Regions from separate parts of the Halomonas sp. BLK-85 genome, predicted to be linked through region 2. Evidence: predicted binding sites of a transcription regulator. Region 2 holds the regulator's gene; each other region holds the start of a gene.
The links. Region 2 encodes PhoB, which activates phosphate uptake and scavenging genes when phosphate is short. Its sites were predicted from a motif close to TGTCATANNNNTGTCANA; they were not measured.
Positions count from the first base shown of each region.

Region 1: a site for PhoB is predicted at 2,198-2,215, ahead of ugpB (sn-glycerol-3-phosphate ABC transporter substrate-binding protein UgpB). Genes of this name have one in related genera too.
Region 3: a site for PhoB is predicted at 2,878-2,895, ahead of ppk1 (polyphosphate kinase 1). Genes of this name have one in related genera too.

Region 1 covers NZ_CP087731.1:2,774,027-2,781,863, forward strand. Annotated here, with positions in the region: gene LL947_RS12565 (GIY-YIG nuclease family protein) at 1-328, opposite strand, end outside; gene LL947_RS12570 (hypothetical protein) at 475-795, shown strand; gene argE (acetylornithine deacetylase) at 901-2,073, opposite strand; gene ugpB (sn-glycerol-3-phosphate ABC transporter substrate-binding protein UgpB) at 2,283-3,608, shown strand; gene ugpA (sn-glycerol-3-phosphate ABC transporter permease UgpA) at 3,745-4,629, shown strand; gene ugpE (sn-glycerol-3-phosphate ABC transporter permease UgpE) at 4,678-5,520, shown strand; gene LL947_RS12595 (sn-glycerol-3-phosphate import ATP-binding protein UgpC) at 5,523-6,578, shown strand; gene LL947_RS12600 (transporter substrate-binding domain-containing protein) at 6,896-7,714, shown strand; gene LL947_RS12605 (amino acid ABC transporter permease) at 7,799-7,837, shown strand, end outside.
Region 2 covers NZ_CP087731.1:3,076,789-3,084,625, forward strand. Annotated here, with positions in the region: gene pstA (phosphate ABC transporter permease PstA) at 1-555, shown strand, start outside; gene pstB (phosphate ABC transporter ATP-binding protein PstB) at 579-1,346, shown strand; gene phoU (phosphate signaling complex protein PhoU) at 1,424-2,155, shown strand; gene cysZ (sulfate transporter CysZ) at 2,290-2,997, shown strand; gene phoR (phosphate regulon sensor histidine kinase PhoR) at 3,050-4,390, opposite strand; gene phoB (phosphate regulon transcriptional regulator PhoB) at 4,393-5,079, opposite strand; gene ubiA (4-hydroxybenzoate octaprenyltransferase) at 5,173-6,063, opposite strand; gene LL947_RS14145 (chorismate--pyruvate lyase family protein) at 6,142-6,645, opposite strand; gene LL947_RS14150 (NAD(P)/FAD-dependent oxidoreductase) at 6,872-7,837, shown strand, end outside.
Region 3 covers NZ_CP087731.1:2,715,317-2,723,153, reverse strand. Annotated here, with positions in the region: gene LL947_RS12325 (LysR family transcriptional regulator) at 1-621, opposite strand, end outside; gene ppk1 (polyphosphate kinase 1) at 634-2,823, opposite strand; gene hemB (porphobilinogen synthase) at 2,943-3,917, opposite strand; gene elbB (isoprenoid biosynthesis glyoxalase ElbB) at 4,121-4,780, shown strand; gene tatC (twin-arginine translocase subunit TatC) at 4,833-5,618, opposite strand; gene tatB (Sec-independent protein translocase protein TatB) at 5,615-6,109, opposite strand; gene tatA (Sec-independent protein translocase subunit TatA) at 6,113-6,379, opposite strand; gene LL947_RS12290 (phosphoribosyl-ATP diphosphatase) at 6,435-6,800, opposite strand; gene ubiB (ubiquinone biosynthesis regulatory protein kinase UbiB) at 6,853-7,837, opposite strand, start outside.

The DNA.
Region 1 (7,837 bases), 300 kb from region 2:
TTTGCAGAGGAGATTGCTGTTTCAGTTGATACTCCGCCCGGCTGGCGGCGGCGCGATCCGGGAAGGGCTGGGCGCCAAGCAGTGCCAACGGCGGGTTGGCGCGGGTGTAGCGGGCGCCTTTACCGTCGCAGTGGGCCTGGTAGCGTTTTGCCAGATTATTGGTAATGCCAATATAGGTGCCCCGGCGGCACTCCAGCAGGTAGAGATACCACTGGCCATCGGTACTCTCGGGTGGGGTGCCAGGGTCGCCCTGATGATAGGGCTGGCAGCAGTCAGCGAGTGGGCGAGCGCTACCGCAAAGGCAGTTGAGCGGTTTGGATGGTGCCATGGCTAGCTTTCTCTGACCCTTTGCCTGGATGACAGATGTTTTGTTTCGGTATTCATCGATAATTCGGTATAGTGGAAACGCAAGAATATCACACGGAGTAAGCATCACGATCGATCATCTTTCCAACTAGCAATGGAGGTTCTCCTATGAAGGTCTTTAAACCGGAATGGCAGTGCACGTTTAGCGTAAACGAAGGCGCGGAAGAATCGGCAAACTGGAAAGAGAAAGTGGCGTGGCGACTGCGGGGCATGGCTGACTGGCTTGATCGCGGTGGCCGTACGTTGAAAGTAGCGTACAACGTAACCCCGGCAGTCAGTCAGGATGAAGTGGATACTTGTCTGGGTAAAGGGTTTGAAGTGACTCAGCAGCTGTTAACCCAGCTGGCCCACCAGCAAGCGTGTGAAAATGTTATGCGTCATGCCAAGGCGGAACTTTACGACGAGCAACCTTCCGTACAAGGCTTCTGACCCGCCCGTATTGAAACTTGTCATTAAACGCCGTGTTTTTAATGCTGTATGGCGCAAGGCCCCACCCGCTAAATGCGTGTGGGGTTTTTTTGTGGCCATCAAACTTCACACATCCCGGTAGGGTGTTTCCAAGGCACGGCCCATCCGGTGCATAAAGGCCACGCAGGCCTCCAGCTCACTTTTATCAATGTACTCATCCGGTTGATGCGCCTGGGCAATGCTGCCAGGGCCGAGAATAATGGCCTGCAACCCCACCTGCTGAAACTGGCCCGCCTCGGTGGCGTAGGCCACTGCATGCTGGCAGCATGCTTCGTGCAAATGCGCGCTGGCCAGGCGCAGCACCTGATCGTTGTCGTGATCAGCCAGGCCAGGCACCGTCGTGTTCAAAGCCTGGGTGTCGATGGAAAGCTGCTTTCCCGCGGCACGCAGTTGTGTGATCAACGTCTGGCAATAGGCCTCGAACCGGGCAAAGATGTCGTCAAAGGTATCGGTGGGCAGATGACGGATCTCCCACTCGAACTGGCACTCACGGGCCATGATGTTGATGGCCGTGCCGCCTTTGATCTTGCCCACATGCAGGCTGGTATGCGGCACATTGAAGGCGTCATCAAGTCGCCCTTCGTCGATCAGGGCAGCCATGGTGTCTTCGATAAAGGTAACCAGCCGGGCCGCCACGTGAATCGCGGATGTCCCCTGGTTGACCTGACTGCTATGGGCTTCACAGCCAGTGACCGTGGTGCGCAGATTGGTGGCACCTTTCTGGGCCACCACGGGCTGCATGCCGGTCGGCTCCCCCACGATAACGTGAGCGGTGGTGGAATAATGGGTATGAAAGCGGCGTATCAGGTCCGGCGCACCCACACAGCCGATTTCCTCATCATAGGAAAAGCCGAAATAGATCGGCTGTTCGAGCGCTGCCCGAGACCACACCGGCACCATGGCCAGCGCACAGGCAATGAAGCCCTTCATGTCACAGGTGCCACGCCCATAAAGACGCCCGTCACCGTCATCGCGCAGGGTGAAAGGGTCACTGGACCAGGGCTGCCCGGTCACCGGCACCACATCGGTGTGGCCGGAGAGCATGACACCGCCGGGGGCATCCGGCCCGATGCGTGCTATCAGGTTGGCTTTCTGGCCGCACGGGCTCATGACACGTTCGCTTTCCACCCCGTAGCCTGCCAGGTAACCCTCCACAAACTCGATCAGTGCCAGGTTGGACTCACTGGATGTGGTGTCGAACGCCACCAGGCGTTCGAGCAGATCTATTGCCTCTTGCATCACTCACCTTCTCTTGAACGGCAGGCATCATGCCAGTGCCACTGAGACTACACGGCCAGACAATCGGCGCCAACACTGCCATGATTTTTATCAGAGCGCTGGCGTCATCTGTGGTTCATCTGGTATTCATGAAAGTGTCATCTACAATAATTAGTGTTGCTAGACAACTTAAACCAAAAAAATAGCACGCGGTATAAAAAGGAGACGTCATGTCACGCTTCAAGTTTCAGGCCCTCGCTCTGGGCGTCATGAGTGCCAGTTTGAGTTTTTCCGCCCAGGCCGCCACCGAGGTGACCTGGTGGCACGCCATGGGTGGCCAGCTAGGCGAAATCCTCGAAGGCATGACCGAGGAGTTCAATGCCTCCCAGGATGATTACCGCGTGGTACCCAGCTATCGCGGCAACTATACCGAAACCATGACAGGGGCCATTGCCGCCTTCCGTGCTGGCGAACAGCCGCACATCCTGCAGGTGTTCGAAGTTGGTACCGGCACCATGATGAACGCCGATGGCGCCATCTACCCGACCTACCAGCTGATGGAAGATCATGGCCGCGGTTTTGACCAGAGCGCCTTCCTGCCCGCGGTTGTCGGCTATTACACGGATACTGACGGCAACATGCTGTCCTTCCCGTTCAACTCTTCCACACCGATCATGTACTACAACAAAGACATGTTCGAGGCCGCTGGTCTGGACCCTGAGCAGCCGCCCACCACCTGGCAGGAAATGGAAGACGCTAGCCTTCAGCTGATGGAATCCGGTGCCGCCTCCTGTGGCTTTACTACTTCCTGGCCCAGCTGGGTGATGCTGGAAAACTTCTCCGCCTGGCATGACCTGCCACTGGGCACTCAGGAAAACGGCTTTGGCGGTATTGATACCGAATTTGTCTTCGACAACGAACATGTCGCGCGCCACTGGGATAATCTCAAAACCTGGCAGGACGCGGGTGCCTTCCAATGGGGTGGCCCGGGTTCCGGCCCGGACTCCGAGCCCATGTTCTACTCTGAAGACTGCGCCATCTTCTTTGGCTCTTCCGCTTCCCGTGCAGACGTCGCCGCCAACGCCGAGTTTGACGTCGGCTTCGGCATGCAGCCCTACTACGACGACATAGAAGGTGCCCCGCAGAATTCAATCATCGGCGGCGCCACCCTATGGACCCTGCAGGGCCATACGGATGAAGAGTATGCCGGCGTTGCCGCCTTCTTCGACTACCTCTCCCAGCCGGAAGTCCAGGCGGAATGGCACCAGCAGACCGGCTACCTGCCAATCACCCAGGCCGCCTGGGATCTGAGTGAAGAGCAGGGCTATTACGCCGAAAACCCGGGCGCCGATATTTCGCTCAAGCAGATGACCCTGAACGCGCCAACGGAAAACGCCAAAGGGCTGCGTTTCGGTAACTTCGTGCAGATCCGCGACATCATCTCCGAAGAGATGGAAGCGGTGATGAGCGGCGACAAGACCGGCCAGGAAGCCGCCACTGAAGCGGTGGAGCGGGGTAACGACCTGCTGCGCGACTTCGAAGCCGCCAACCAGTAAGCCGCGTAAACGGAACCACCGCCTGGCCGCTGGCCGGGCGGTGGTTTTGCTGTTTTCATCCACCCCGCTGACGATCAGGCGCGATGTACGCGTGCCGACCCCGTCATAAAAACGCGCTGCAAAAAAAGAGTCGCCCATGCAAACCAAACGCATGACGTTTCCCGGCCACTGGCTGCCCTATGCCCTGCTGGCGCCTCAGGTCATCATTACCCTGATTTTCTTTATCTGGCCAGCCGGCCAGGCCATGTATCAATCGCTATTGCGTGAAGACGCCTTTGGGCTGAAAACCACCTTTGTGGGGCTGGAAAATTTTGCTCGCCTGTTCCGTGATGGTGCCTACCTCAACTCACTGTCGGTAACGGCGGTGTTTGCGATTGGCACCACCCTGCTCTCCATGTCGGTGGCCCTGTTGCTGGCCAGCACGGTTAACCGCATGATTCGCTCGCGCAGCACCTACACCACCCTCCTGGTCTGGCCGTATGCCATTGCACCGGCGATTGCCGGGGTCTTGTGGTGGTTTATCTTCCACCCCTCGATTGGGGTCATCCCCTATGTGCTGGATATGGTTGGCTATGACTGGAACCACCGCACCTCAGGGGCAGATGCCATGCTGCTGGTCGTGTTTGCCGCTGCCTGGAAACAGATTTCCTATAATTTCCTGTTCTTCCTCGCCGGCTTACAGTCTATCCCGCAATCACTGATTGAAGCGGCCGCCATTGATGGCGCCAGCCCCATCAAACGCTTCTGGACCATTATATTTCCGCTGCTGACACCCACGACCTTCTTTCTGATGGTGGTTAACGTGGTGTACGCCATGTTCGACACCTTCGGGATCATTCATGCCACCACCGAAGGCGGGCCCTCCCAGGCCACCAACACCCTGGTCTACAAGGTCTATTCCGATGGTTTTGTGGGCCTGAACCTGGGCTCATCCGCCGCGCAGTCGGTAATTCTGATGGCCATCGTGGTCGCGCTGACAATTGTCCAGTTCCGTTATATTGAACGCAGGGTGAATTACTGATGCTGCCAACACTCGCCTCTCACTCGCTTATTCCGCAGGAGTGCCACCATGGTTGAGAACCGCCCCTGGGCCAATGTCTTTGCCCACCTGATGCTGATCGGCGGTGTGGCACTGGTGGTATTTCCTGTGTATATCGCCATCGTCGCCTCGACCCAGGCGCCCGGTGACCTGCTGCGCGGCAGCCTGCCGATGTGGCCGGGTTCCCACGGTTGGGAAAACTACAAGGCCATGTGGAGTACCGGGCTTTCCCGGGCCGGCGCGCCACCGGCGGGCCAGATGCTGTGGAACAGTTTTGTCATGGCCATGGCCATTACCATCGGCAAACTGAGTATTTCGCTGCTTTCTGCCTTTGCGATTGTGTATTTCCGCTTTCGCTTTCGGATGTTCTTCTTCTGGCTGATCTTTATTACCCTGATGCTGCCGGTAGAGGTGCGCATTATCCCTACCTATCAGGTGGTGGCGGATCTCAGCATGCTCAACAGCTTTGCCGGGCTGTCGATTCCGCTGATTGCCTCGGCCACCGCCACCTTCCTGTTCCGCCAGTTCTTTATGACAGTCCCGGAAGAAATGCTCGAAGCCGCCCGGGTGGATGGCGCAGGCCCCCTGAAGTTCTTCAAGGACATCCTGATGCCGCTGTCCATCACCAATATCGCGGCGCTGTTTGTGATCATGTTTATCTACGGCTGGAACCAGTACCTGTGGCCGCTATTGATCACCACGGACCCGGATTACTACACCATCGTCATGGGCATCCAGCGCATGACCTCCGAAGAAAACCCTCAGTGGCACCTGATCATGGCCGCCGTGGTGCTTGCCGCCCTGCCGCCGGTGCTGGTGATTCTGTTTATGCAACGCCTGTTTGTGAAAGGCCTGACCGAGACGGAGAAATAACCATGGCCAGTATTACCTTGGAAGGGCTTAAAAAAACCTACGGCGGCAATGTTGATGCGGTCAAGGGGATTGATCTGAGCATTGAGGACGGCGAGTTTGTGGTCCTGGTCGGCCCGTCGGGCTGTGGTAAATCAACCCTGTTGCGGATGGTCGCGGGGCTTGAAAGCATTACCCAAGGCACCCTGAAAATCGGTGACCGGGTGGTTAACCGTCTGGAACCTGCCGAGCGCGATATTGCCATGGTGTTTCAGAACTATGCCCTCTATCCGCATATGACGGTGTATAACAACCTGGCTTACGGGTTGAAAAACCGCAAGTTCAACAGGGAGCAGATCGAAGCGCGCGTGCAGACCGCCGCCAGGATGCTGGAAATTACCGACTTCCTGCAGCGCAAGCCACGCCAGCTGTCCGGCGGCCAGCGCCAGCGGGTGGCCATGGGTCGCGCCCTGGTACGCGACCCGGCGGCCTTTCTGTTTGATGAACCGCTTTCCAACCTGGATGCCAAACTGCGCGTGCAGATGCGTGTGGAAATCAAACAGCTCCAGCGCCGCCTGAAAACCACCAGCCTGTACGTCACCCATGATCAGCTGGAGGCCATGACATTAGGCGACCGCCTGGTCGTCCTCAATGGCGGGCAGATTGAGCAGGTCGGCACGCCCATGGAGATCTATGCCCGCCCGGCGAGCATGTTCGTGGCCGGCTTTATCGGCTCACCGGCAATGAACATGCTGCCGCTGGACTACCTGCACGTACAAGGCTCCGGTGCACTGCTGCATGACCTGCCCGAGAATACCGACACTGTTGGCATTCGCCCCGACGACATGCTGTTGCAGGCACCCGACAGCCCCCACTTTACCGTGGAGGCGACGCTGGTTCTGTTTGAAGCCGCCGGAGCGGAAAGCCATCTCTATGTGCAACTGGCCGATAGCGCGCAGCCCACCGTGATTCGCACGTCCGGTCAACCGCCGGTCAGCGAGGGAGATACCCTGACCCTGCATATCGCCCGCGAAGCGATACATCCGTTCAATAGCGCCAGCGGCAAACGCACCGGCGGTTAATTCAACTGCGTGACCGTTTGATGTCAACGGATCAGCTTTTCCAGCCACCCGTCAGTTGATGCCAGCGGCCTCCCGACTTTATCAATAAATTCAGGGTAATAGAGCTTTTATTGACCCACGGCCAGTCAGAATCACGTGGATTTCTGGTCTGATAACACCACCGATCGCTTTGTCGGAATGGCGCTTCAACGGAGAAAAAACGTATAGTCAGGCTGTGCTATGAACAAGTATTGCCACCCACAATCGGTTTGTAGAGATAAGTGGCATACACATGTTTTCTCGAACGGTCGAATCAATAACAAGCGGAGAAGCCCACTATGGTACGTAAAATTACAGCAATAACGGCTGCCTGCGTCGCACTGACCTCCATCAGTGCCACGGCCGACCAACTGGATGAAGTGATCAAGCGGGGCACGCTTAACTGCGGTGTGGTTCTTGACTTCCCACCCATGGGCTACCTGGATGAAAACAATGACCCAGCCGGGTTTGATGTCGATTACTGTCATGACCTGGGCGAGGTGCTGGACGTCGATGTCAATATATTGAACCTGACCTGGGGCGATCGGATTCCTTCCCTGGTATCCGGCAAGACTGATGTGGTCATTGGTTCCACCTCGGACACTCTGGAACGGGCCAAGTCGGTTGGCTTCACCTACCCCTATTTCGTATTCAAGTTCCAGGTGATCGCCAACAAGGACAAGGATATTGAATCCTTTGATGACCTTGAAAACCTGCAGGTCGGTGCTGCACTGGGAACGACTTACGAGACTGAGTTCCTGGCCTATGCCGAAGAGCAAGGCTGGGATGAGGATAATTACACCTCATTCAAATCTGAAAACGATGCCTTCCTGGGCCTTTATCAAGGCAAGGTAGATGCCATCATTTCCACCAACACCAACATTGCCACCAAGCTGCAAGGTGATGAATTTGCCGACTTTGAAGCAGGCCCCTATGTGCCTAACTACGATGATGTGGTGGGTATCATTGCCAAGCGCGACGAAGTTGCCTGGATTAACTACCTGAACCTCTTCCTGGTGCGCCAGATTCGTGATGGCAACATGAACGACGCTTACAACAAGTATTTTGGCTCGGATGCTCCCGCCGATCTGATCCAATCCTTGAGAGACAACAAGTAACGATGCATACGGCAGCCGCCAAGATGGCGGCTGCTCATACGCACACCCCTGAGGTCGTCCATCCACTCATTAAAGTGGCCAAATATGGAATATAATTTTCATTGGAACACTGTGTTCCAGAAA
Region 2 (7,837 bases):
GGTATCGGCAGCTCGGTGGACCAATGGTTTTTTGAGGACACCCTGCCGTCTCCCACCTTTGGCACCGGCGGCCTGTTATGGGCATCCCTGACGCTGGCGCTACTCACCTTGCCCGTGGTGATTGTCGCCACCGAAGAAGGCCTGGCACGCATTCCCGATAGCCAGCGCGAAGGCGCCGTGGCCCTGGGCGCGACCCGGCTGGAAACCTTGACCCGCATCGTTCTGCCCATGGCCATGCCGGCCATGCTGACGGCGGTCATTCTGGCGGTAGCCCGCGCAGCGGGTGAAGTCGCCCCCCTGATGCTGGTCGGTGTTGCCAAACTGGCCCCGCAGATGCCGCTGGATGGTGACTTTCCCTATCTGCATCTGGAACGCAAGTTCATGCATCTGGGCTATCATCTGTTTGATACCGCCTTTCACGGCGACGATGTTCAGGCAGCCATTCCGTTGGTCTACGCAACAGCGCTCCTACTGGTTACGATTGTGCTGGTCCTTAACCTAACTGCCATATTCTTGCGCCATTATTTACGTCGTCAGCGAGGTCAGCCATGTTAGCGTCCAATCAAGGTCACAATAACATGCCACGCCAGGACCAAAGCTGCCTGAGCATTGATGCCTTCAGTCTGGCCTACGCGGGCAAGCAGGCGCTGCACGAGCTGACGCTGGAGATACCTCGCCACCGGGTAACCGCCTTTATCGGCCCGTCAGGGTGCGGCAAATCAACATTGCTCAGGGCGATCAATCGCCTGCATGACCTCAACGATGAAACCTCGCATAAGGGTCGCATCATGGTGGAGGGCATCGACATTCATTCACCCGACATCGACGTGTCGGAATTGCGGCGGCGAATTGGCATGGTCTTTCAGACCCCGAACCCTTTTCCCATGTCGATTTATGAAAACGTCGCCTTCGGGTTGCGATTACAGGGTCGGACGGCCAAGCGTAAGCGGGACGACATTATTGAATGGGCGCTCACCTCGGCGGCACTCTGGGACGAAGTCAAGGACCGTCTGCATCAGTCAGCCTGGCAGCTGTCCGGCGGGCAGCAGCAACGCCTGGTGATTGCCCGTACCCTGGCCGTTCAGCCCGAGATCCTGCTGCTTGATGAACCCGCGTCAGCGCTTGACCCGGTGTCGACGCTGAAAATCGAGGAGCTGATCTGCAACCTGAAATCGCAGCTGACCCTGGTACTGGTCACCCATAACATGCAGCAGGCCGCCCGGGTGTCCGATTTCACCGCGTTTTTAAGTCAGGGTGAACTCATCGAATACGGGCCGACGGACCAGTTGTTTACCAACCCACGCTTGCGCCACACCGAAAACTACATTACCGGGCGCATCAACTGACAGGAAGGTCGGTGACCCTGGACCTTACCTGCTTATAATTAATTTCATCACCCCGCAACCGCCATCAGGAGCGCACTATGGAAATCAACAGCGAAAGCCACAGCCAGCATATCTCACGTCAGTTCAACCAGGAACTGGAGGAGCTGAAAACCCACTTGATGGCCATGGGTGGCCTGGTGGAAAAACAGGTGCAGGATGCGATAACAGCCTTGCTGGAAAATGACAGCAAACTGGCCACCAAGGTGCGCGATAATGACCGGGAAGTGAATGATCTGCACCTGCAGATTGATGAGGAATGTACCCGCATATTGGCGCGTCGCCAGCCCGCGGCCTCGGACCTTCGTCTGGTGCTTGCCGTGATTCGTGCTTCCTCTGATCTGGAGCGTATCGGCGATGAGGCCAGCAAGATTGCCCGCAATGCCATCTCGCTGACTGAAAGTAACAATGTCATACGTGGGCTGGTCGAGGTGCGTCATATCAGTGAGCACGTGCGCAAGATGCTGCGTGATGCACTAACGTCCTTTGCCCGCTTTGACCTTGAGCTGGCCATCGAGGTGGTCCGCGAGGACGAGCTGGTCGACGATGAGTATGGCAGCGCCATGCGCTCGCTGATTACCTTTATGGCCGAAGATGCCCGCTCGATTTCATCGGTGCTGAGTGTCATGTGGATTCTGCGCGCCCTGGAACGGGTTGGCGACCACGCCGATAACCTGGCAGAACACGTTGTGTATCTGGTCAAGGGCCTGGATATCCGTCACAGCGACCCGGACACGCTGGAAGCGACCGTGCTCGACCGCGACAAATCCTGAGCTTCAGGCCAGCGTTTGCTGGCCATCACCGCTGGGTACGTATGGGTAGACAACATACGAGCCGGCAAATAACCGAACGGGCCGCATCCAGCATGCGGCCCGTTTCGTCGCTCCCCTGGACAAGGAAACCTCGAATGATCAATGCGTTCACCGCCATCACCCGAGGAACACGCTGGGTCTATCAACCCGGCCTGCGGCGTTATATCTTCTTCCCGATAGTGGTCAACTTCATTGTCTACGCCGGTCTGATCCGTTTTGTATGGCAACGCTTTGACGGTTGGCTGAGCTACTGGATGAGCCTGGTGCCGGGCTGGCTGGAATGGCTTTCCTGGCTGATCTGGCCGCTGTTCCTGATCAGCCTGGTCGCAGTGGTGTTCTTTTCCTTTACCCTGGTCACCCATCTGATTGCCGCGCCTTTTTACGGTTTTCTGGCCGCCAAGGTTGAAGCTCGAGCCACCGGCAAGGCGCCTATTGACGACCGTGGCCTGATCCGCACGGCCGTCGATACGCTTAAACGCGAGGTGGTCAAGCTGGGGTATATTCTGCCGCGCATGCTGGTGTTGTTCGTCATCAGCTGGATACCGGTGCTCAATCTGCTGGCCCCGTTTTTATGGGCGCTGTTTTCAGCCTGGGTACTGGCGATAACCTATCTGGATTACCCGATGGACAACAACAGGGTGAGTTTTGCCGATATGCGCTCGCGGCTCTCGGCCCGCTGGTGGCACAGCCTGAGTTACGGGGGGCTGGTGATGCTGTTGACCCTGATACCGCTGGCCAACCTTTTCCTGTTACCCGGCGCCGTTGCCGGAGCGGTGTTGATGTGGGATGGCCACTACCGCTAATGACGAACCCCACTATGCACGACTCACCACCACTGCAGCCCGACATCCCGGGTCAAAATGGATGCCCACTAACGGCGCGCGGGCATGACGGGGATGAGGGAGATTCACGACTCACCCGCCTCGTTACGGGGAAGTGACAGCAGAAACGTGCCCCTTCCCCCGGGTGTGAATCAATCTCCAGCTGGGCATCGTGGCGCAGCAGCACGTGCTTGACGATCGCAAGACCCAGCCCCGTTCCTCCCGTCGCGGTGCTGCGGCCTTTATCAACGCGATAGAAGCGCTCGGTCAAACGCGGAATGTGTACTGGGTCAATGCCGTCGCCATCGTCTTCAACCGTTATATAGGCGCCCTGAGCATCACAGACCCAGTGCAGAGTGATCTGGCTGCCTTGTGGGGTATAGCGCACGGCGTTGAAGGCCAGGTTGGAAATCGCGCTACGCAGCTCCTGCTCGCTGCCCATCAACTGCGCATTACTGCCAATGACCAACTGGATATCATGTTGCTCTTTGGCCAGCGCCCGCGCATCGTCAGCAACTTTATGCAGCAGGGCATGCACGTCAATCGGCGCGTGATCGTCGCCGCCCTGATCAATTTCCAGGCGCGACAGCAGTAAAAGGTCATCGACCAGGTTCTGCATCCGGGTGGTCTGGGCCTGCATCTGACCAATACTGCGGCCCAGGCGTGGCGGCAACTGCTCGGCCAGGTCGGAGTAAGTCTCCAGGTACCCGGCCAGGACGGTGAGCGGCGTGCGCAACTCGTGGGAGACGTTGGCAACAAAATCGCGACGCATCTGCTCAAGGCGATGCAAGCGGGTAATATCGCGGGCCATCACCAGACGTTCATCGTCACCGTAGAGGGTAATCTGGTATTGCAGGATGCGCCGCTCGTCGATGGGCGATGCCAGGGTCAGCGGTTCGCCATAGTCACGGGCGTTAAAGTAGCCCACAAAACGCGGATCACGCAGCAGGTTGGTAATATGCTGGCCACGGTCCTGAGCAGTCTTCAGACCCAGCATTTTGGCGGCGGCGCTGTTCCACCACTCAAGGTCACCGTGACTATCGAGCATCACCACGCTGTCGCGCATGGCTTCGGAGGATTCCTGGATGCGCCCCAGGGTAGCGCGCAGGCGATTCTGGGTAATCCGCTGACCTTTCTGATAGCGATACAGCCGATCAAACAGCTCGCCCCAAAGGCCGGCGGCAGCGGGCGGCTCGTCATGGGGATGCAGGGTCAGCCATCGATACAGGGCACGCAACTGATAAAGGTGGTAGCCAAGGCAGGCGGCCAGGCCAAGCGCCAGCCCAAAGCCTGCGCTGCCGACAATCGCCCCCAGCACAAAGCCCAGGGCACTCAACCAGATTAAACGCCATATTTCACGGCTCCACAGACGCACCCTTACCCCCGTGCAGAGAAACGATAGCCGGTTCCACGCACCGTCTGAATCAGGTGATGGTGATCAATTAACGCCTTGCGCAAGCGGCGAATGTGTACATCCACGGTGCGTTCTTCCACGTACACATTGCCCCCCCAGACCTGATCCAGTAGCTGGCTACGGGTGTAGGCACGCTCCTGATGGGTCATGAAGAACTGTAGCAGACGATACTCGGTAGGGCCCATATCCACGGCTTTGCCATAAGCACTGACGCGGTGGCTGACCGGGTCAAGCAGCAAGCCTTCGATTTCGATCGGATCTTCCACACCACGCGGTGTGGTACGCCGCAAGACCGCCTTTAGCCGGGCGACCAGCTCGCGCGGTGAGAAAGGCTTGGTGATGTAATCGTCAGCACCGGCTTCCAGACCCTGGATCTTGTTGTCTTCCTCGCCTTTGGCCGTCAGCATGATGATCGGCATTTCAGCGGTGGATTCCTCACGTTTGAGCCGCCGCGCCAGCTCGATTCCGCTGGTGCCTGGCATCATCCAGTCAAGCAAGAGCAGATCAGGCTGATGATCGACCACCATGGCGTGGGCATCCTGGGCGTTGTCCGCTTCAAGCACACGATAGTCAGCCATTTCCAGCGCTACCGCAATCATTTCACGGATAGACGCTTCATCATCGACAATCAAAACGGTCTTGGCGGTCATTCCAAAGCCTCAAGGTGTTAAACAAGACATTTCCATGACGATCTCACCATGAGTTGATGACATTAAGATGACAAAAGGCCGATTAACGCGGGTTTAAGCCCCCGTGGGCCATAAACTGAGCACAATGCCAGCAAATACCAATAGCCCCGACCAGTGGTTATTGAGAAAGGCCTGAAAGCAGCGTTCACGCTCGCGCTGACGGATCAAAACCTGCTGGTGCGCAAAGGTCGCCGCCATGGCAATCAGCCCCAGCCAGAAAAACCCACCCAGCCCCAGCCGCCAGCCAACCGTTGCCAGAAGGCCCAGTGTTGCCAGTTGCAGCAGGCCAATGATCAAGCGGTCAGCCTGGCCAAACAGCACCGCCGTCGACTTGATGCCGATTTTCAGGTCATCATCACGATCTACCATGGCGTATTCGGTGTCGTAGGCCACCGTCCACAGCAGGTTAGCGCAAAACAGCAGCCAGCCTTCCAGGGGGACATAACCCAGCACTGCGCCACAGGCCATGGGGATCGCCCAGGAAAACGCCGCCCCCAGCACCACCTGCGGGAAATGGGTATAACGCTTCATGAAAGGATAGACAGACGCCAGCACGACCCCACCAATTGATAACAGAATCGTAAACAGGTTGGTGAACAGCACCAGCACAAAGGCCACCGCTACCAACCCTACAAACAGCAGCTGAGCTTCGCGCTCACTGATGCGCCCGTTCGCCAATGGGCGGGTTTTGGTGCGCTTGACATGACCGTCAAAATGCCGGTCTGCGTAATCATTGATCACGCAGCCTGCAGCACGCATGGCATACACGCCGCCAACAAAAATCAACAGCAATGAGCGCTCAGGCACGCCCCCGGCTGCCAGCCACAGAGCCCACAGGGTTGGCCACATCAGCAGCCAGGTGCCAATCGGACGATCAAGCCGGGTAAGCTGCAGAAAATCCGTCAGGCGGGCAAGCCCACCGGGACGCAGAAGTGAACGATCCATGCTGACTCCATTAAAAAGTGTGCGTGCCTGACCCGGGTACTCAAACGCCTGGGCAGCCAAAGACCTGAACCTGATAGCCTAGCGTGAAGGGCCTTCCAGTGCATCTGCCATGGCAGTCAGAAAATACTCCTGTACCAGCAGGGACATACCGGTGTGGGAAAAACATGACCGCCGCCCCCACAGGCCGCTGGCCGCCACAAAGCGCGGCGCATGGCGAGTCACCTCGATCGGCCCGCGCCGCAGATCGGCCTGCTGAAACAGCCAGCTGCCCAGCGAGCGATCTCCAAGCCTGTCCAGACGCTGGCCATGCAGTTGATCAAGGGGAGCCACCGAGCGCGCTACCACCCAGGGTATATCGTCCAGACACAAGGCTACTTCGCGCAGCCAGGCATACCGCCTGAGGGGCAGCGCCAGCGCTCTGGCTTCATCCACGCTGGGGTAACCTACCCCCTGGCGCAGCACCCTGACGCGAAAACGCCGCCCCTTGCCTGCATTGATCAGGCGTGCCGTCAAGGAATCCGTCGACGCCACCCAGCGCCACCAGAAAACCGACATGCCGGGACGAGCCGCTGGTGCAGGCATCCAGCGAACAGGCAGTTCCGGCTCGGGTGGCGGCAGTGTGAGGGCATGTCTTGAAAGCGTTGCGTTCAAAATCTGACTCTTTAGGATCAATGATCAGCGGTGCCGATTAACCAAGTTGATCAATCGCCTTGATAGACCCCGCCATGCAAGCGCTAGTGTACCATGATGAGACTTGATGCCATGGGCGCGATAACGCCCTGATAACACCACTTCAACAGGGAACAGTATGTCAACTGACGCCGATTTAGTGATTGTGGGTACTGGCATGGCAGGTATTGGCCTGGCCCGAGCATTACGCCGTGCAGGAGATACCCGTTCGATCACCCTGATCAGCAGCGATAGCGGTGACGATTACAGCAAACCGCTGCTTTCAACCGGTTTTGCCAAGGGCCTGCCGCCTGCCCGGCTTGCCCAACGCAATGCGGATGCACTGGCCGAGGAACTCAACGCCAGGGTACTGGCCAACCGCCCGGTCACGGCCATCGACCCCGAGGCTCACCAGCTAACCCTTCAGCCAGACCATGACACTCCAGGCGGCCAGCCAACACCGCAGCGTCTCGCATACCGTACCCTGGTACTGGCCACGGGAGCCGCTCCGCGTATGCCATTTCAGCTACCGGATGCCTGTGCATCACGCTGCTTCACTATCAACGACCTTGACGACTACCGTCGCTTCCACGCGGCCCTGGGTGATGCTCCAGCCCGGGTGGCGATTATTGGCGCCGGGCTTGTCGGTTGCGAGTTTGCCAACGACCTCCACGCTGGCGGACACCAGGTCACCCTGATTGCGCCGGAGCGTGCCCCCTTGCCGCGTCTGCTGCCAGAACGCCTTGGGCACGCCCTGGCAGAGGCCTTCAGCACAGCGGGGATCAGATTGGCGCTTGAGCAAAACCTGCACGATATCACCTGCCACGACGGCGGTGAGGTTCGTCTTACGCTGGCGCCTGCCTCCTCGGGCAGCACAACCGGCAATACCCGTATCGATGCTGATATTGTCTTGTTGGCCACTGGCCTGGCGCCACGTACTTCCCTTGCCGAAGCTGCCGGGCTGGAAGTGACACCCCGGGGCATTACCGTTAACCGCACCCTGCAAACCAGCCACCCTGATATTTATGCACTGGGAGATGTAGCCTGTGTTGAGGGCGTGAACGCCATGTATGTACAACCGCTACAGGCCAGTGCCCAGGTGCTG
Region 3 (7,837 bases), 360 kb from region 2:
ATGGCTGAACACATCCAGACGAGTGTGCTCAACCGGATAGGTGATCAGGGTTTCATCGGCCAGTTGCCCCGGCGTGACAAAGCGCTGCTGTGCAAATGTGTGCTGGCGGGCAACGGCCAGGAGGCCTTCATAGCGAAACAGCGGCGCATAGTGAACACCCTCCAACGGTTGTGGGTCGGCGGTGATCACCAGATCAAGCTGTTCACGGGCCAAAGCGGGTAACGGGTCAAAATGGTGGCCGCCGGGAATATCAATTTCCACCTCAGGCCAATGGTCTCGAAAATGATCCACCGTGGGCATCAGCCACTGAAAACAGCTGTGGCATTCGATGGCCATGTGCAGACGCCCCTGTTCCGCGCCCGCCATTTTGGCGATATCCCGCTCGGCACGACGCACTTCCGGCAGGATACTGTCGGCCAGATGGAGCAGCCGCAGGCCTGCCCGCGTAAACTCTACGGGCCGGGTCTTGCGTATAAAAAGTGCCGCTTCCAGGCGGTTTTCCAGGTCTTTTAACTGATGGGATAGGGCCGACTGGGTCAGATGCACCCGCTCGGCTGCTTCTACCAGAGAGCCTGTTTCACGCAAGGCCAGCAAGGTGCGTAGGTGGCGTAGTTCGATCATACGGTCAGCTTATCAGCTTTTCGACGCATAGGCGTATAGCAAGGTCTCCTGTGCACTGATGGGTGCACCCTCGCCATGGCCCTGAAGCTGGTAACTGCCGTCCGGTTGCAGAAGCCAGCTCTGGCAGTTATCCACCAGATAGGTTTCCAGATCCTTGCGTACCCGGGTGGCCAGTTTCTTATCCAGCAGTGGGAAGCAGGTCTCCACCCGATGAAACATGTTGCGCGCCATAAAATCAGCGCTGGAACACCAGGTCTCCGGCTTACCATCGTTATGGAAATGGAATACCCGGGTATGTTCCAGAAAACGGCCAATGATCGAACGCACGCGAATATTCTCGGAGACCCCTTCAATACCCGGTTTGAGACAGCACATGCCGCGGATGATCAGGTCACACTCAACCCCTGCCTGTGAGGCGCGATAAAGGGCCTTGATCAGCTTTGGCTCAGTCAATGAGTTACATTTGATGATGATATGGGCGCGTTTGCCCTTGCGGGCACTCTGGGCTTCACGATCAATCATCTCGCACAGCCGCTCATGCAGGGTAAAGGGTGCATGTAGCAGGGTATCAATGCGTCTTGCCCGGCCCATGCCGGAGAGCTGCTGAAACACCCGGTGAACGTCGGCACACAGGGCCTCGTTAGCGGTCAGCAGGCTATAGTCGGTGTAAAGCTTGGCTGTCTTGGAATGGTAGTTGCCGGTGCCCAGATGCGCATAGTGACGCAGCGCGCCTTTTTCACGCCGCACGATATGCATCATCTTGGCATGGGTCTTGTAGGCCATGACCCCATAGATGACGATGGCCCCGGCTTCCTGCAGGCGCGAGGCAAGCTGCAGGTTGTCAGCTTCATCAAAGCGCGCGCGCAGTTCAATGACCACGGTCACTTCCTTACCCTGGCTTGCTGCATCCACCAGGGCACTGACAATCGGAGACTCTGCCCCCGTGCGGTAAAGTGTCTGCTTGATCGCCAGCACATCCGGGTCGCGGGCTGCTTCGCTGAGCAGATCTTCGATGGGGGTGAATGACTGGAACGGATGATGAAGCAGAATATCGCTCTTACGGATGGCGTTAAACAGACTGCCACTTTTGAGTGTCTTGGGAACGCCGGGCGTATAGGGGCGGTAAAGCAGCTCTGGCCGGTCAACGTCGCCCAGCACGGCCATCATGCGGGTCAAATTGACCGGGCCTTCTACCCGGTAGAGATCTTCCTGTTCCAGGTTGAACTGGCGCAGCAGGAAGTTGATCAGGTCTTCCGGGCAGTTATCCGCCACTTCCAGGCGCACACCGCTGCCATAGCGGCGGGCGAGCAGCTCTCCGCGCAGCGCAGAGGCCAGGTCGGACACTTCTTCCGGGTCGACGGTCATATCCGCGTTGCGGGTCAGGCGGAACTGGTAGCAGCCACGTACCTGCATGCCGGGGAACAGTTCTTCGGCGTGGGCGTGAATCATCGAGGACAGAAAGACATATTCCGAATAGCCTTCTTCACACAGCTCTTTGGGCAAGGCCATCAGGCGCGGCAGCGAGCGCGGCGCAGGCAGAATGGCCATGCCCCCGGCGCGGCCAAAGGCGTCCTTGCCTTCAAGCTCAACAATAAAGTTCAGGCTTTTGTTGACCAGACGTGGGAAGGGGTGAGACGGGTCCAACCCGATAGGGCTGATGACCGGCATGATTTCATTGTTGAACATTGCCCGCACCCATTCTTTCTGGGCCTGGGTCCACTGGCTGCGGCGCCGAAATCTCAGGCCCTGGGCCTCAAGGGCCGGCAAGAGGGTATCGTTGAGAATCTTGTACTGACGGGCGATCTGCTCGTGGGCAATCTGTGAAATCTCGCTCAACACGGCTTTGGGCAGGCGGCCATCGGCCCCTGTGGTGTCATCACCCAGGGCGATCTGATGCTTCAGGCCGGCTACCCGGATCTCGAAGAACTCATCCATATTGGATGAGAAAATCAGCAGGAACATCAAGCGGTTCAGCAGCGGGTGTGCATCATCCAGGGCTTGCTCAAGCACACGGATATTGAACTGCAAGTGAGAAAGCTCACGGTTGAAATACAGCTGAGGATCATCCAGATCGGTTTCCAGCTGGCTGTCCCTGGCCTGTACACCGGTTGTCGTGCGATTTACACGCAAGGTAGGGGTGTCTTGTTCTCCAGCCATGGATTCGGTTCCTGTCTGCGGTTGTTGTCCACCGGTGGTATCCATCACTGCTCCTGATTCTTCAAATTGACCATTCTGCATTTCAGTATGGACGATATAAATGACAAATGGGTGTCACCCAAGGGTCATCTGGTGAGCAGGGCAAAATGGACAGCCGTTCAAGTTCAGCCATTGGCCTTCAGAAGCCGTGCAGCGTCGAGTGCAAAGTAGCTGAGAATGCCATCGGCACCGGCGCGCTTGAAGCACATCAGGGACTCGAGAATAACGCTGTCGGCATCCAGCCAGCCGTTATCAAAGGCGGCACGATGCATGGCGTACTCGCCGCTGACCTGATAGGCAAAGGTGGGCACCTGAAGCTCATGCTTTACGCGCCGAACCACGTCCAGATAGGGCATGCCCGGCTTGACCATGACCATATCGGCACCTTCAGCAATGTCCATAGCCACTTCGTGGAGCGCTTCGTCACTGTTGGTCGGGTCCATCTGGTAGGTGCGCTTGTCGGCCTTGCCCAGGTTGCCGGCTGAGCCGACGGCATCCCGGAAGGGGCCATAGTAGTGGGAGGCATACTTGGCGCTGTAGGCCATGATGCGGACGTTATGCAGGTGTTCCTGCTCGAGTACCTGGCGTATCGACCCAATGCGGCCATCCATCATATCCGAGGGAGCGACCACGTCCGCACCGGCTTCCGCATGAGAAAGCGCCTGCTTTAGCAGGGTGTCGACCGTGCGGTCATTGATCACATAGCCCTGCTCATCAATGATACCGTCCTGGCCATGGCTGGTGTAGGGGTCGAGCGCAACATCAGTGATAATGCCAAGCTCGGGGAGGGCTGCCTTGAGCGCTCGCACGCTGCGCTGCACGAGCCCCGCCGAGTTGTAGGCTTCCTCGGCAAGTTCGGTTTTCTGCTCCGGTCCGATCACTGGAAAAAGCGCCAGGGCCGGAATGCCGAGCGTATAAGCCTCCCGAGCCTGCTCGATCAGCAGATCCAGAGACAGGCGTTCAACGCCGGGCATGGACGGAATGGCCTGACGCTGATTTTCACCCTCCAGTACAAACACCGGCAGGATAAGGTCAGCGGCAGAAAGGCTGTTTTCCTGCATCAAGCGGCGTGAAAAAGCGTCACGACGCATGCGGCGCATGCGTGTGGCAGGAAAATGACGCTGGGTGTTGGTCGTCAATGCTGTTCTCCTTGCGTCTCTGGGAAGCGGGGTGAGTACGGTCAATCAGTATCTGTTCAGAGTATATCAATCCAGTGATAGGGCGAAAGCTGGCTTGTGACTGTCACATAAACTGCCTAAAGTAGACGGCTATTAACAAAACGCTATAAAAGAGGTCACTTCTCATGACAAAACAGGTCGCAGTCATTCTGGCCGGGTGCGGTGTATACGACGGCTCTGAAATCTATGAAACCACCTTGACGCTGTTGCGCCTCGATCAGCTGGGCATCGGCTATCATTGTTTTGCTCCGGACCTGAATCAGCATCAGGTGATCAATCACGTCACCCAGCAAGCCTCTCAAGGCGAAACGCGCAACGTGCTGGAAGAGTCGGCCCGGCTGGCGCGAGGGGATATCAGCCCGTTAAGCGAGCTGGATGCCGGACACTTTGATGGTGTTATTGTACCCGGTGGCTTCGGCGTCGCACAGAACCTCTGCGATTTTGCGCTTGAAGGGGAAAGCATGCAGGTACTGGCGCCCCTCAAGGACGTGCTTGATGCCTTCCGCGAAGATGGTAAGCCAATCGGGCTGATCTGTATTGCACCGGTCATGGTACCGCGCCTGCTGGGGGAAGGGATTGCCGTCACTGTTGGCCATGACCCGGGGGTTGCCGGTGCCATCAGTGCCATGGGGGGCCTGCACCGTAGCTGCAGCGTTGAAGAGATTGTCGTCGACTTCGAAAACCGCGTGGTCACCACTCCAGCCTATATGCTGGCGACACGTATCAGTGAAGCCGCTACCGGGGTTTTCAAGCTGGTCGAGCGCATTGATGAAATGATGGGCTGATGACGGGTCCTGTATCCGGGTTTTCAGGCGCGGATACAGGACGCTGAAAACGTTAACTGTTCTCGCCGAGCTCGTCATCTGCATCCTGGGCGGGCTTGCGGCGCACCAGTCGTCCAAACAGCAGGCCAACCTCATAAAGCAGATACATGGGAACGGCCAGCAGGCTCTGCGAAACAACATCGGGGGGTGTCAGCAGCATGCCGACCACGAAGCAACCGAGAATCACGTAGGGGCGTTTTCTGGAAAGGCTTTCAACGCTGGTGGCGCCACTATAGATCAGCAGGAAGGTGGCAATCGGAATTTCAAACGCTACTCCGAAAGCAAAGAACAGCTTCAACACAAAATTCAGATACTGGTTGATGTCGGTCATGATCTGAATGTCTTCTGGCCCTGTCTGGGTGAAGAAGGCAAACAGTAACGGAAACACCACATAATAGGCAAAGGCGGCGCCAGCATAGAAAAGCCCCACGCTTGACACCAGCAGCGGAATGGCCAGCGCCTTTTCATTATCATAAAGCCCGGGTGCGACAAACGACCATGCCTGATGAAGAATGAAGGGCACGGCGGCAAATACCGCCACGACCAGGGTCAGTTTGAAGGGCGCCAGAAAAGGGGAGGCCACTTCGGTGGCAATCATCTGTGACCCTTCGGGTAGCAGCGCCATGAGCGGTTGGGCCATAAAGGTATAGATATCATTGGCAAAAGCGTACAGCCCAAGAAAGATCACCAGCACCACGACCACGGCACGCATCAAGCGTGAGCGAAGTTCGATCAGGTGTTCAATCAAGGGGGCTTGTGCCTGTTTGGCTTGTTGATCCTGAGAGTCACCGCTGCTCATCGGGGATTGCTATCCTGTTGAGTCGACGTCGTATGGGACGACGTCCTGGAAGAGGACGGGGACGCCTGTGAAGAAGACGCCTCGGCCGTTGATGCATCCTGGGGGCCTGAATCCGCAGTTGAAGTGCTGGTTTCCCGCACGGTGTCCAGGGCATCGTCAATACGTGCCGATGCATCCGCCAGACGCTGATCCTTGTCGGGTGAAGCCTTGTCACTGTCGGACGCGCTGGGAGCCTCAGCGATATTCTCAACGTCCTGCTTGGCTTTCCTGAGGCTGTCGTCGAGCTTTTTCTGCTGTTCATTAAGTTTCTGGCGCAGTTCTTCAGATTCAAGCTGAGCGCTGATTTCACGCTGCATGCCGGATACCGAGCGCTTTATCTTGCCGACCCAAAGCCCGGCGGTACGCGCAGCCCGGGGCAGGCGCTCAGGGCCAAGTACCAACAACCCAACCACGGCGATGATCAAGAGCTCAAGAAAACCGATATCCAGCATGGTTTATTTGCGCTCTTCGCTGTGTTCAGTGGGCTTTTCCTGCGCCTGAACGTCATAGGTATTGCCGTTTTCTTCATGCCCGACCTTGGCCTGTGGTTCGTCAGCATCTTTTGAACCATCGGCTTTTTCTTCATCATGCATGGCTTTCTTGAAGCCTTTCACCGCGCCCCCCAGGTCGGTGCCGACATTACGCAGCTTCTTGGTGCCGAAAATCAGGATGATAATCCCCAGAACAATCAGCAACTGCCAAATACTGATGCCACCTAACATATGCGAGTCCTCATGTGTGCTCGGCAAATCAACCGGAAAATAGATGTTATAACAATCAGGCCTTGTTGCGAGAGGCCTTTTCGTCGTGGCCCGAGACGCCAAAGCGCTGTGCCAGTTCATTAATCACAGCCTGGTGATCCAGGCCCAGGTGAGAAAGCATGACAAGGCTATGAAACCACAAATCTGCCGTTTCGGCGATAAGCGCCTGTTGTTTGGATGGCTCGCCACTTTCTGCATCCTTGGCAGCAAGCAGGGTCTCCGTCGCTTCTTCGCCCACTTTCTCAAGTATCTTGTTCAATCCCTTGTAATGCAAGGAAGCCACATAGGAGTCGTCCGGAGCTGCGTGGCGACGCTGTCTGAGTACCTCGAAAAGGGCATCGAGGACGGTATCGTCAACGGCCGGTAATGGCGTCTTGGTCATAATGTGTCCTTGTGATTTGACACTGAAAAGAGAGGCAAGCTCCCTGGCGAGTCTAGTGCCACACCAATAGCAAAAGCCCGATGGCCGCTGCTACCAGAACCGGCCAGTCCTGTACGCTGGCCCACTGGCTGAGAGGTTGCCAGGTCAGGGCAATGGCAAGCAGGATCAGACCGAGCTTGAGACGGTAATGGCGTTTATTTTGCTGGGACAGCGTCTTCTGGATCATCGTGATGGCATTGGCCTGATGGTGGCGCTGGCGCTGTTCTTTCTCCATCCGGCTAAGAGTCTTGTGCGCCAGCACTGGCAGCTCAGGCAGCTGGTGAGCCAGCTCGGGTGCCTGGCGCTTGAGCGAGTCCCATACGCCACGAGGGCCAGAGCGCTCCTTCATCCAGCTTTCCAGAAACGGCCTGGCGGTGTTCCACAGATCAAGGTCCGGATAAAGCTGACGCCCGAGCCCTTCAATATTGAGCAGGGTTTTCTGTAGCAGCACCAGCTGGGGCTGCACTTCCATATTGAACCGCCGGGCCGTCTGAAACAGCCCCAGCAACACCTGTCCGAACGAGATGTCCTTTAACGGCTTTTCCAGAATGGGCTCGCATACAGTCCGGATGGCAGCGGCAAATTCGTTGGCACGCGTATCTTCGCTCACCCAGCCGGACTCGATATGCAGCGCTGCAACTTCGTAATAATCCTGACGGAAGAAAGCCAGCAGGTTGCGCGCCAGATAATCCTGATCTTCCCGGGTCAGGCTGCCGACAATGCCGCAATCGATCGCGATATATTGCGGGTTTTCCGGGTCATCGCAATCAACAAAGATATTCCCCGGGTGCATGTCGGCATGGAAAAAGTTGTCGCGAAAAACCTGGGTAAAAAAGATCTCAACGCCACGTTCTGCAAGTTTTTTCAGGTTGGTACCCCGGGCGCGCAAGGTATCGGTATTGGCCACAGGGACACCCCGAATACGTTCCTGAACCATCACATGGCGCCGGGTATAGGTCCAGTAAATAGCCGGCACGAACAGCAGCGGTGAATCCTTG